Regions from separate parts of the Hydrogenophaga atypica genome, predicted to be linked through region 1. Evidence: predicted binding sites of a transcription regulator. Region 1 holds the regulator's gene; each other region holds the start of a gene.
What was found. Region 1 encodes sigma-54, which starts transcription at its own class of promoters, with help from an activator protein. Its sites were predicted from a motif close to TGGCANGNAANCTGCTTT; they were not measured.
Positions count from the first base shown of each region.

Region 1 (3,272 bases):
CGGGGCAGATCACGCTCGACGGCCAGGCCGTCGAACGCCTGCCCATCCACCGCCGGGCACGCCTGGGCCTGGGCTACCTGCCGCAGGAAGCCTCGATTTTTCGCAAGCTCAGCGTGGAAGACAACGTGCGTGCCGTGCTGGAGCTGCAGGACGACCCCGCCACCGGCAAGCCCTACACCGCCAAAGCCCTGGACGAACGCCTGACGCAACTGCTGGAAGACCTGCACGTGTCGCACCTGCGCTCGTCGCCGGCACCCGCCTTGTCGGGCGGCGAACGGCGCCGGGTCGAAATCGCCCGAGCACTGGCGAGCAACCCGCGCTTCATCCTGCTCGACGAGCCCTTTGCCGGCATCGACCCGATTGCCGTCATCGAGATCCAGCGCATCATCGGCTTCCTCAAGTCGCGTGGCATCGGCGTGCTCATCACCGACCACAACGTGCGCGAAACGCTGGGCATCTGCGACCACGCCTACATCATCAACGAGGGCCGCGTGCTGGCCCGGGGCACGCCTTCGGAGATCGTCGAAAACGCAGATGTGCGAAGGGTGTACCTCGGCGAGCATTTTCGAATGTGAACATGAAGCAAAGCCTTTCGCTTCGTGTTTCCCAGCATCTGTCGCTGACCCCGCAACTGCAGCAGTCCATCCGGCTGCTGCAGCTCTCCACGCTGGAGATGGCGCAGGAGGTCGAGCAGATGCTCGACGAGAACCCCTTCCTGGAGCGCAGCGAGGAGGTGGCCGAGCGCGAGGCGTTTGGGGTGGATGCCGAAAACGCGCCGGTCAGCACCGGCGACCAGGTGAGCGAATGGAGCGCGGACAGCGGCCCGGCGACCACCAGCAGCGAAAGCGACGACTTCAGCGAAGAGGTGGGCAGCAGCGAGCCCGACTGGGACGGTGATGGCACCGTGTCCTTCACGCCCGACGACGGCGAATGGGGCGGCGAGGCCGCGCCGCGCAACCGCAACAACGCCGACGATGAAACCGCCAGCGCCGCCGAGCTGGCCAGCGAACACATCAGCCTGCAGGCCCACCTGCACCAGCAGGCCCTGGGCCTGCGGCTCAATGAAGAGGAGCGCGCGGCGCTGTACTTCCTGATCGAATCGCTCAACGACGACGGCTACCTAGACGAGCCCATCACCGACCTCGCCGCCGCGCTGGCTGGCGACGACTGGGAGGCCCGTGAAGCCACCGAACAGGCCCTGAACCTGGCGCTGCACTGGCTGCAGAACATGGACCCGGCTGGTGTGGGTGCGCGCGATCTGGCCGAATGCCTGCGGCTGCAAATCGAAGAGCTGCGCAACAGCCCCGCCGCCCAGGCCGCGCTGGCCATGTGCGCGCAGCCGCTGGACCTGCTGGCGCGGCGCGACGCCAAACGCCTGGCCGCCGCCTGCCACCTGGACGAGGCCGTGGTGCGCGAGGGCCTGGCGCTGATCAGCCGGTTGGAGCCCAAGCCGGGCCGGCGCTTCGCCAACGTGGAACGCAACACCGTGGTGCCCGACGTCATCGTCACCAAGGCGGGGCGCGGCTTCAAGGTGCAGCTCAACCCCGACGTGATGCCACGCCTGCGGGTGCACGACATCTACGCCAACGCGCTGCGACAAGGGCGCGGCGACAAGGGCGAAGGTGCGGCCAGCATGCAGCAGCGGCTGCAGGAGGCGCGCTGGTTCATCAAGAACATCCAGCAGCGCTTCGACACCATCCTGCGGGTCTCCAGCGCCATCGTCGAGCGCCAGCGCAACTTCTTCATGCACGGCGAGCTGGCCATGCGCCCGCTGGTGCTGCGCGAGATCGCCGATGAGCTGGGCCTGCACGAATCCACCATCAGCCGCGTGACCACCGCCAAGTACATGGCCACGCCTTTTGGCACCTACGAGCTCAAGTACTTCTTCGGCTCCAGCCTGGGGACGGAGACCGGCGGCAACGCGTCGAGCACCGCCGTGCGCGCGCTGATCAAACAGTTTGTGGCGTCTGAAGATGTGGCCAAGCCGCTGTCGGACAACCAGCTGTCGGAAATGCTCAAGGAACAAGGCATTGAGTGTGCACGCCGCACGGTGGCCAAGTACCGCGAAGCCCTTCGTATCGCACCGGCCAACTTGCGCAAACGTTGAAATGACACAATGACGGCGGCGCCCGCGCCAGCCATGACGTGGCTCTCGCCGCATGAATGGGTCCCGTCATGGCGCAACGCGCCGTCCTACCAGTGGCGCAGCCACGAGGTCATTCCGTCATCACCATGAACCAACTCACCCTTTTCCTGCCCTGCGCCGCTGGCGTGGAGGACTTTCTGGCCGCTGAGGTCAAGCGCATCGTGGGCGTGGCCGATGGCGACATGTCACGCTCGCGCGGCGGTGTGTTGCTCAAGGCCAGCTGGCGCGACGCCATGCTGCTCAACCTGCACAGCCGCCTGGCGCAGCGCGTGTTGGTGGAGCTGGCCTACGAGCCGTACCGCAGCGAAGACGACATCTACGAGATCGCCTGCGGTGTGGCCTGGGAAATCTGGATGACGCCCCGGCACACGCTCAAGGTGGAGATCACCGCGCAACACAGCCCGCTCAAGAGCCTGAACTTTGCCGCCCTGCGGGTGAAGGACGCGGTCTGCGACCGCCTGCGCCACAAAACCGGCGAACGCCCCAGCATCGACACCACCTGGCCCGATGTGCGGGTGTTTGCCCACCTGACCGAAGGCCAGTGCTCCGTCTACATCGACACCTCGGGCGAGCCGCTGTTCAAACGCGGCTGGCGCGAGGACAAAGGCGACGCGCCGCTGAAAGAAACCCTGGCCGCCGCCATGATCGCGGCCACCGGCTGGGACGGCAGCCAGGGCGCCGCCCTGCCCCTGTACGACCCCTGCTGCGGCAGCGGCACCGTGCTCATCGAGGCCGCGCAGATGGCGCTGAACATCGCGCCCGGCAGCACACGCCGCTTTGCCTTCGAAAAACTGCTGCCCTTCCAGTCTCACGTGTGGCAGGGCATCAAGGCCCAGGCACAGGCCGCACAAAAGCCCTGGCCCGAAGGGCAAAAGCCCTTCATCTTTGGCAGCGACGTGGCCTTCCGCATGGTGGACTTCGCGCAGCGCAACGCGCAGCGCGCTGGCGTGGCACACGCCATCGAACTGCGCGGTGGCGACGCGCTGCAACGTTTGCCGCCCAGCGAGCACCCCGGCGTGATGCTGCTCAACCCGCCCTACGGTGAGCGCATCGCTGCGGCGGGTGTGGCGGGCCAAAAAGCCGCCGTGCGCGCGCGCGAGCACGCCCAGAACGCCGACGGCAGCGA
Region 1 covers NZ_JBHTCA010000005.1:219,263-222,534, reverse strand. The annotation lists gene lptB (LPS export ABC transporter ATP-binding protein) at 1-575, shown strand, start outside; gene ACFQPB_RS09970 (RNA polymerase factor sigma-54) at 578-2,107, shown strand; gene ACFQPB_RS09965 (THUMP domain-containing class I SAM-dependent RNA methyltransferase) at 2,233-3,272, shown strand, end outside.

Region 2 (3,272 bases), on a different contig from region 1:
CCACCACCCGCAGCGAGACAAGGCCACGCTGTTCACCGTCATCAGCGTGAGCACCCTGTCCACCGTGGCCATGGTGTTGTACCCGGTGCTGGCACGACTGCTGGGGCTGGACGCGGTGCACGCCGGCATGTTCCTGGGAGGCACCATCCACGATGTGGCCCAGGTGGTGGGAGCAGGCTACAGCATGGGGCCCGCCACGGGGGACGCCGCCACCGTGGTCAAGCTGATGCGTGTGGCGATGCTGGTGCCCGTCCTGGTGTTCGCGGCCTGGATGACCCACCGCCTCCATGCACAGTCACACGACGCCGCCACGGCCAGTGGCCAGGCCCCGCCATCGCGCCCACCCCTGCTGCCGGGTTTTGCCGTGGTGTTCGTGCTGCTGGTGGTGGTGAACAGCCTGGACACCCTGCCCCGCTGGGCGGTGGCCGGCGGCAACGAGTTGTCGCGAGCCTTTCTGGTGGGCGCGATGGCCGCCATCGGCATGAAGACCCACATCAAGGAGATCCTGAGCGTGGGCTGGAAACCCGCGGCGCTGGTGGTGATGGAAACCACATTCCTGGCCGTGCTGTTTTGGGTGCTGATGCGTTGGATGGTGGTGTGAGTCCGTCAATGGCCCTGCGCGTCAGACATGGTGGGGTTGTCCGAGCGCGCACCCACCACCCGGGCCGCCACCAGGTCCAGGCTGGGTCGGGTGTTGCCCTGTTTGTCGGTCCACACCTTGGGCGTGAGCGCGCCGGCCAGGCTCAGCGCGTCGCCGTCGGCCAGCGCCAGCAGCGCGGCACACGGCGCTTCGTCAAAAGCGATCACATTGACGATGAACTCTTCGTCGGCGCGGTTGCGCGCCAGCACACGGGCCACAATGAATTCGCGACCCGCCTTGTCGATGCGCCGCGAGGCATCGCCCATGAGGTGGCCGGAAATGAGCGCTTCGATCATCCGCGTGGCCGCTCAAAACCGGCGAGCACCCAGGCTTGCGCCGTGTCCACGTTCAGCTTGAACGTGGGTGCCACCGGAACACAAGCCAGCTCGTCGTCCAGCGCATCCACCGCCCGCAGCGTCGCGGTGGCGCCCTCCTCGTCGGGCACGATGCACAGTTCGACCCGAATGCGACGACCATCGACATCCACAGTGACGTTTTTGTTCAGCGCCGCATGGCGTTGCTGCTCAGAGCGGCGGATGAACTCCTTGGCCGTCTTCACCAGCGTGTTGAACGCAGCGGTGTCCAGCGGCTTGGGGTTCTTCTTGTCACGTCCCATGGTCCATGGCCCCACCAGGGCCGGCTCGGCTTCGCCATCTAGGTACATGGCCACCGCCCAGCCATCATCGTCTTCGTTCTTGATGACACGGGCGGTCCAGTGTTCATCGCTCCACACGCGGTCTTCGCGGATGGGTGCTTGGGTGTTTTCGCTCATGCGGCGATGGTAACTGGGGGCTTGGCTAAGCAACCGCGCAGCACCTGCCCAACTTGGTGCAACACGCACAACCCTGGGCAGCGGCATGACCGTGAAAGGCGGAAGCAAGTGCCGCCAGCGGGTGACGCCAACGGCTGCCGCACACGCCGACCACGTGGCACACGTCTTGCATAACCTCTGGCAGACGTGACGACGCGTCGCGCCCCGACCGCAACAGCGGGGCATGTGTGCACAACGCCGTGCATGCGCTGGTGAACGTGACCCGACCGCAGGCGGGTCTTGGATGGCTTTTGGGCCGCACTGTTGCACCCCATTTTTTGCCGCCAGGTGACCGGTCCGCGCCGCTGCGTGTGCCCTTCCGCCTGTGCGCCACGACTTCTTTCGTTTCCAGGCGAAACACAATCAGGAGCAGCCGCGATGAAGAAATCCAAACTGGTGATGGTGGGCAACGGCATGGCCGGCGTGCGCACGCTGGAGGAGCTGATCAAGATCGCTCCCGACCTCTACGACATCACGGTTTTCGGCGCCGAGCCCCACCCCAACTACAACCGCATCCTGCTGTCGCCGGTGCTCGCTGGCGAGCAGACGCTGGAGGAAATTGTCCTCAACGACTGGTCCTGGTACAGCGACAACGGCGTCACGCTGCACGCGGGCACCAAGGTGACCGAGGTGGACCGGGTCAAGCGCGTGGTGCACGCGGTGAACGCAGCCGGCGAGAAGGTGTCGGCCGAATACGACCGCTTGATCATGGCCACCGGCTCCAACCCGTTCATCCTGCCCATCCCCGGCAAAGACCTGAAGGGCGTGCTGGCCTACCGCGACATCGCCGACACCCAGGCCATGATCGATGCCGCCGCGCAGTACAAGCACGCGGTGGTCATCGGCGGCGGCCTGCTGGGCCTGGAAGCGGCCAACGGCCTGATGAAACGCGGCATGAGCGTGAGCGTGGTGCACGTCTCGCCCTGGCTGATGGAGCGCCAACTCGACGACGTGGCGGGCAAGCTGCTGCAGAAGTCGCTGGAAGAGCGGGGTATGACGTTCCTGATCGGCGCCAACACGCAGGAGCTGGTGGGCGGTGACGATGGTCGGGTCACGTCGGTGAAGTTCAAGGACGGCAGCGAGGTGCCGGCCGACCTGGTGGTGATGGCCGTGGGCATACGTCCCAACACCGAGTTGGCCGAGACGATGCGCCTGCACGTCAACCGCGGCATTGTGGTCAGCGACACCCTGCAAACCGTGACCGACCCGCGCATCTACGCCGTGGGCGAGTGCGCGGCGCACCGGGGCATTGCCTACGGCCTGGTGGCGCCGCTGTTCGAGCAAGGCAAGGTGCTGGCCACACACCTGGCCGAGTTCGGCATCGGCCGCTACACCGGCTCGCTCACCTCGACCAAACTCAAGGTCACCGGCATCGACCTGTTCTCGGCCGGCAACTTCATGGGCGGTGATGGCGCGGAAGAGATCGTGATGAGCGACCCCTTTGGCGGTGTCTACAAAAAGCTGGTGATCCAGGGCGACAAGCTGGTGGGCGCCTGCCTGTACGGCGACACGGTGGACGGCTCGTGGTACTTCAAGCTGCTGCGCGAGGGCCGCAGCGTGGCCGACATCCGCGACAAGCTGATGTTCGGCGAGTCCAACATCGGCGACGTGGGCCACGAAGGCCACAACAAAGCCGCCAGCATGCCCGACGAGGCCGAGGTCTGCGGCTGCAACGGCGTCAAGAAGGGCGCCATCTGCAAGGCCATCAAGGACAAGGGCCTGTTCACGCTGGAAGAGGTGCGCAAGCACACCAAGGCCAGCGCCTCGTGTGGCTCCTGCACCGGCCTGGTCGAGCAGATCCTGATGTTCACCGCCGGCGGC
Region 2 covers NZ_JBHTCA010000003.1:67,627-70,898, reverse strand. The annotation lists gene ACFQPB_RS04905 (YeiH family protein) at 1-601, shown strand, start outside; gene ACFQPB_RS04900 (single-stranded DNA-binding protein) at 607-936, opposite strand; gene ACFQPB_RS04895 (hypothetical protein) at 933-1,412, opposite strand; gene nirB (nitrite reductase large subunit NirB) at 1,830-3,272, shown strand, end outside.
Region 2: the regulator sigma-54 is predicted to act here: its motif matches at 1,568-1,585, upstream of nirB (nitrite reductase large subunit NirB).

Region 3 (3,272 bases), on a different contig from region 1:
ATCGGCGATGGTGCGGGCAACGCGCAGCGTGCGGTGGGTGCTGCGCCCCGACCACGCCAGGCGGGTGGCGATTTTCTGCAACAGCGCCATGCCTTCGGGTGTGGCTTGGGCGTGGGTGTCCAATGCCTCCCCGTCCAGGGCCTGGTTGGGGCGCCCCTGTCTGGCCAGTGCCAGCGCCCGAGCGGCCTGAACCCGGGTGCCCACCTCGGCGGTGGTCTCCCCCTGTTGGGGGGCCAGCAAGGCGTCAGGGGGCAAGGCGGGCACTTCGATGTGCATGTCGATGCGGTCGAGCAGTGGCCCGCTGACGCGACCCTGGTAGCGGTGAATCTGGTCGGGCGTGCAGCGGCAGGCGCGTTGGCGATGGCCGAGGTAGCCACACGGGCACGGGTTCATGGCTGCCACGAGCACGAAGCGTGCAGGAAACTCCGTCTGATGTGCCGCCCTGGAGATGCGCACCCGGCCGGTTTCCAGGGGTTCGCGCAGCGCTTCCAGGGCCGCGCGGGGGAACTCGGGCAATTCATCGAGAAACAGCACACCCTGGTGCGCCAGGGAGATTTCGCCGGGGCGTGGTGGCGATCCGCCTCCCACCAGCGCCACGGCGCTGGCGGTGTGGTGGGGGGCGGCCACGGGGCGCTGTCCCCAGGCCTCACGCTGGAAACGCCCTGCCAGCGACGCGACTGCGGCGGCCTCCAGCGCTTCTGCCTCGGTCATGGGGGGCAACAGATCGGCGAAACGCTGGGCCAGCATGGACTTGCCACTGCCCGGTGGGCCCACCAGCAGCAGGCTGTGTCCACCTGCCGCAGCGATCTCCAGCGCCCGCCGTGCTTGGGGCTGCCCCTTGACATCCGCGAAGTCGGGCCGGCCACTGCGGTGACCCTCTGTGGGTGCCTCGTTGCGCACACGGCACCAACCCGCGCCGTCGTCCGGGCCGCTGGCGATGGACTCCAGCGAAGCGTCGGGCAGAAATTGGCGCACCACGTCCAGCAGGTGGTGTGCGCGGTAGACCTGTGCGCTGGGCACCATGGCCGCCTCTTCGGCGCTGCCGGGCGGGAGCACCAAGCGGCTGGGGCTGGCACCAAGTGGGTCCCCGGTGGCCAGGCCCATGGCCAGCGCGCCCCGGACCGGCCGCAGTTCGCCGCCCAGCGACAACTCACCCGCAAACTCCCAGCCGTTCAGACGCTCGGTTTGGATCTGGCCGCTGGCGGCCAGCAGGCCCAGCGCGATCGGCAGGTCAAATCGGCCCGAGTCCTTGGGCAGGTCGGCGGGTGCGAGGTTGACGGTGATCTTCTTGTTGGAGGGGAAGTCCAGCCCGGCGTTGAGCAGGGCAGAGCGCACACGCTCGCGCGCCTCCTTCACCTCGGTTTCGGCCAAACCCACCAGCGTGAAGCTGGGCAGGCCATTGGCCAGGTGAACCTCCACACGCACCGGCCGTGCGTCCAGGCCCACCAAGGCCCGGCTGTGCACCAAAGACAAGCCCATGGCGCCACTCCCTGATTTGGTGCATTGCCCTGGCGGCGCGTACCGACCCTGAAATGCACGTTGTTGGTGCGAAAACGCTGGCCGCCACGCGCGAAAGCGCTGGGGCGGGCGCATTTTGGCGCAGATGTGGGCGCATCCTACCCTGCGGACAGGCCTGTGGCATGGGCTTGGGCACCGAATTGACATTGCTTGGCACAGTCCCTGCTTAAGAGGCCCCGTCTTCCATCAACCACCGGAGTCCTCCATGAAAATTTCTGCATTCAAGTCTTTGGCCATCGTTGCGCTGGCTGCTGCGCCCATGCTGGCTTCTGCCCAGCTGTCGGCCAACGTGTCGATCAACAGCAGCTACAAGTTCCGTGGCCAGGACCAGACCGCCAACAAGCCCGCCCTGCAAGGCGGTTTTGACTACGCGCACAGCAGCGGTGCCTATGTGGGTATCTGGAACTCCAACGTCAACTGGCTGCCGGGCAACAGCCTGGAGACCGACATCTACGGTGGCTACAAGGGCGAAGTGGCTGGTGTGGGTTACGACGTCGGTTTCCTGCGTTACATGTACCCCGGCGCTGGCATGGCCAACACCAATGAAATCTATGCGGGCGTGAGCTTTGCCGGCTTTGGTGCCAAGTACTACCGCACCGTGTCCGACATGTACTTCGGTGGCAGCAAGGCCGGCTACCTGAGCCTGAGCTACTCGATGGAAGTGGCCAAAGGCCTGACCGCCAGCGTGGGTGTCGGCTTCACCGATTTCAAGAACGGCACCGACTACACCGACTACACCGACTACAGCGTTGGCCTGGGCTACGACCTGGGCGACGGCTACTCGGTCAAGGGCGCTTTGGTGGGTGCCAACAAGAAAGACGTCTACGGCGACATCAACAAGAACCGCCTGGTCGTGACCTTCGCCAAGGCCATGTGATAACCCGCCGGCCCACCGCCGCCGGGGGTGGGCCGGACCGAAACGCGATCGAGAGGAACCCCATGAAACTGGTCACCGCCATCATCAAACCCTTCAAGCTGGACGAAGTGCGCGAAGCACTTTCGGGCATCGGCGTGCAGGGCATCACCGTCACCGAAGTCAAAGGCTTTGGCCGCCAAAAAGGGCACACCGAGCTGTACCGCGGCGCCGAGTACGTTGTCGACTTCCTGCCCAAGGTCAAGATCGAAGCGGCGGTTGCCGACGAACTGGTCGATCGCGTCATCGAAGCCATCGAAGGTGCGGCGCGTACCGGCAAGATTGGCGACGGCAAGATTTTTGTCTACAGCCTGGACCAGGTCGTGCGCATCCGCACCGGCGAGACCGGCAAAGAAGCGCTCTGACAGCGGCAACCCATCGCAGAAGAAAGAGTCATCCCATGAAAAAACTGATCACTGGCCTGTTCCTGGGCCTGAGTCTGACCTTCGGCGGGTTCACCGCCATGGCCCAGACCGCTGCGCCTGCCGCCACCGAGGCGCCTGCTGCTGCGGCCGCCCCGGCGGCGCCAGCCGCTGACGCCGCACCGGCCGCTGCGCCTGCCGCTGCGGCACCCGCTGCCGCCGAAGCGGCTCCGGCGCCCGTCCCCAACAAGGGTGACACCGCCTGGATGATGGTCGCCACCTTGCTCGTCATCCTGATGACAGTGCCTGGCCTGGCCTTGTTCTACGGCGGCCTGGTCCGCAGCAAGAACATGCTGTCGGTGCTCATGCAGGTCATGGTCACCTTCTCGCTGATCTCGGTGCTGTGGTTTGTGTATGGCTACAGCCTCGCGTTCACCGAGGGCAACGCCTTCATCGGTGGTTTTGACCGGCTGTTCATG
Region 3 covers NZ_JBHTCA010000019.1:68,442-71,713, forward strand. The annotation lists gene ACFQPB_RS18265 (YifB family Mg chelatase-like AAA ATPase) at 1-1,479, opposite strand, end outside; gene ACFQPB_RS18270 (TorF family putative porin) at 1,724-2,395, shown strand; gene glnK (P-II family nitrogen regulator) at 2,458-2,796, shown strand; gene amt (ammonium transporter) at 2,832-3,272, shown strand, end outside.
Region 3: the regulator sigma-54 is predicted to act here: its motif matches at 1,670-1,687, upstream of ACFQPB_RS18270 (TorF family putative porin).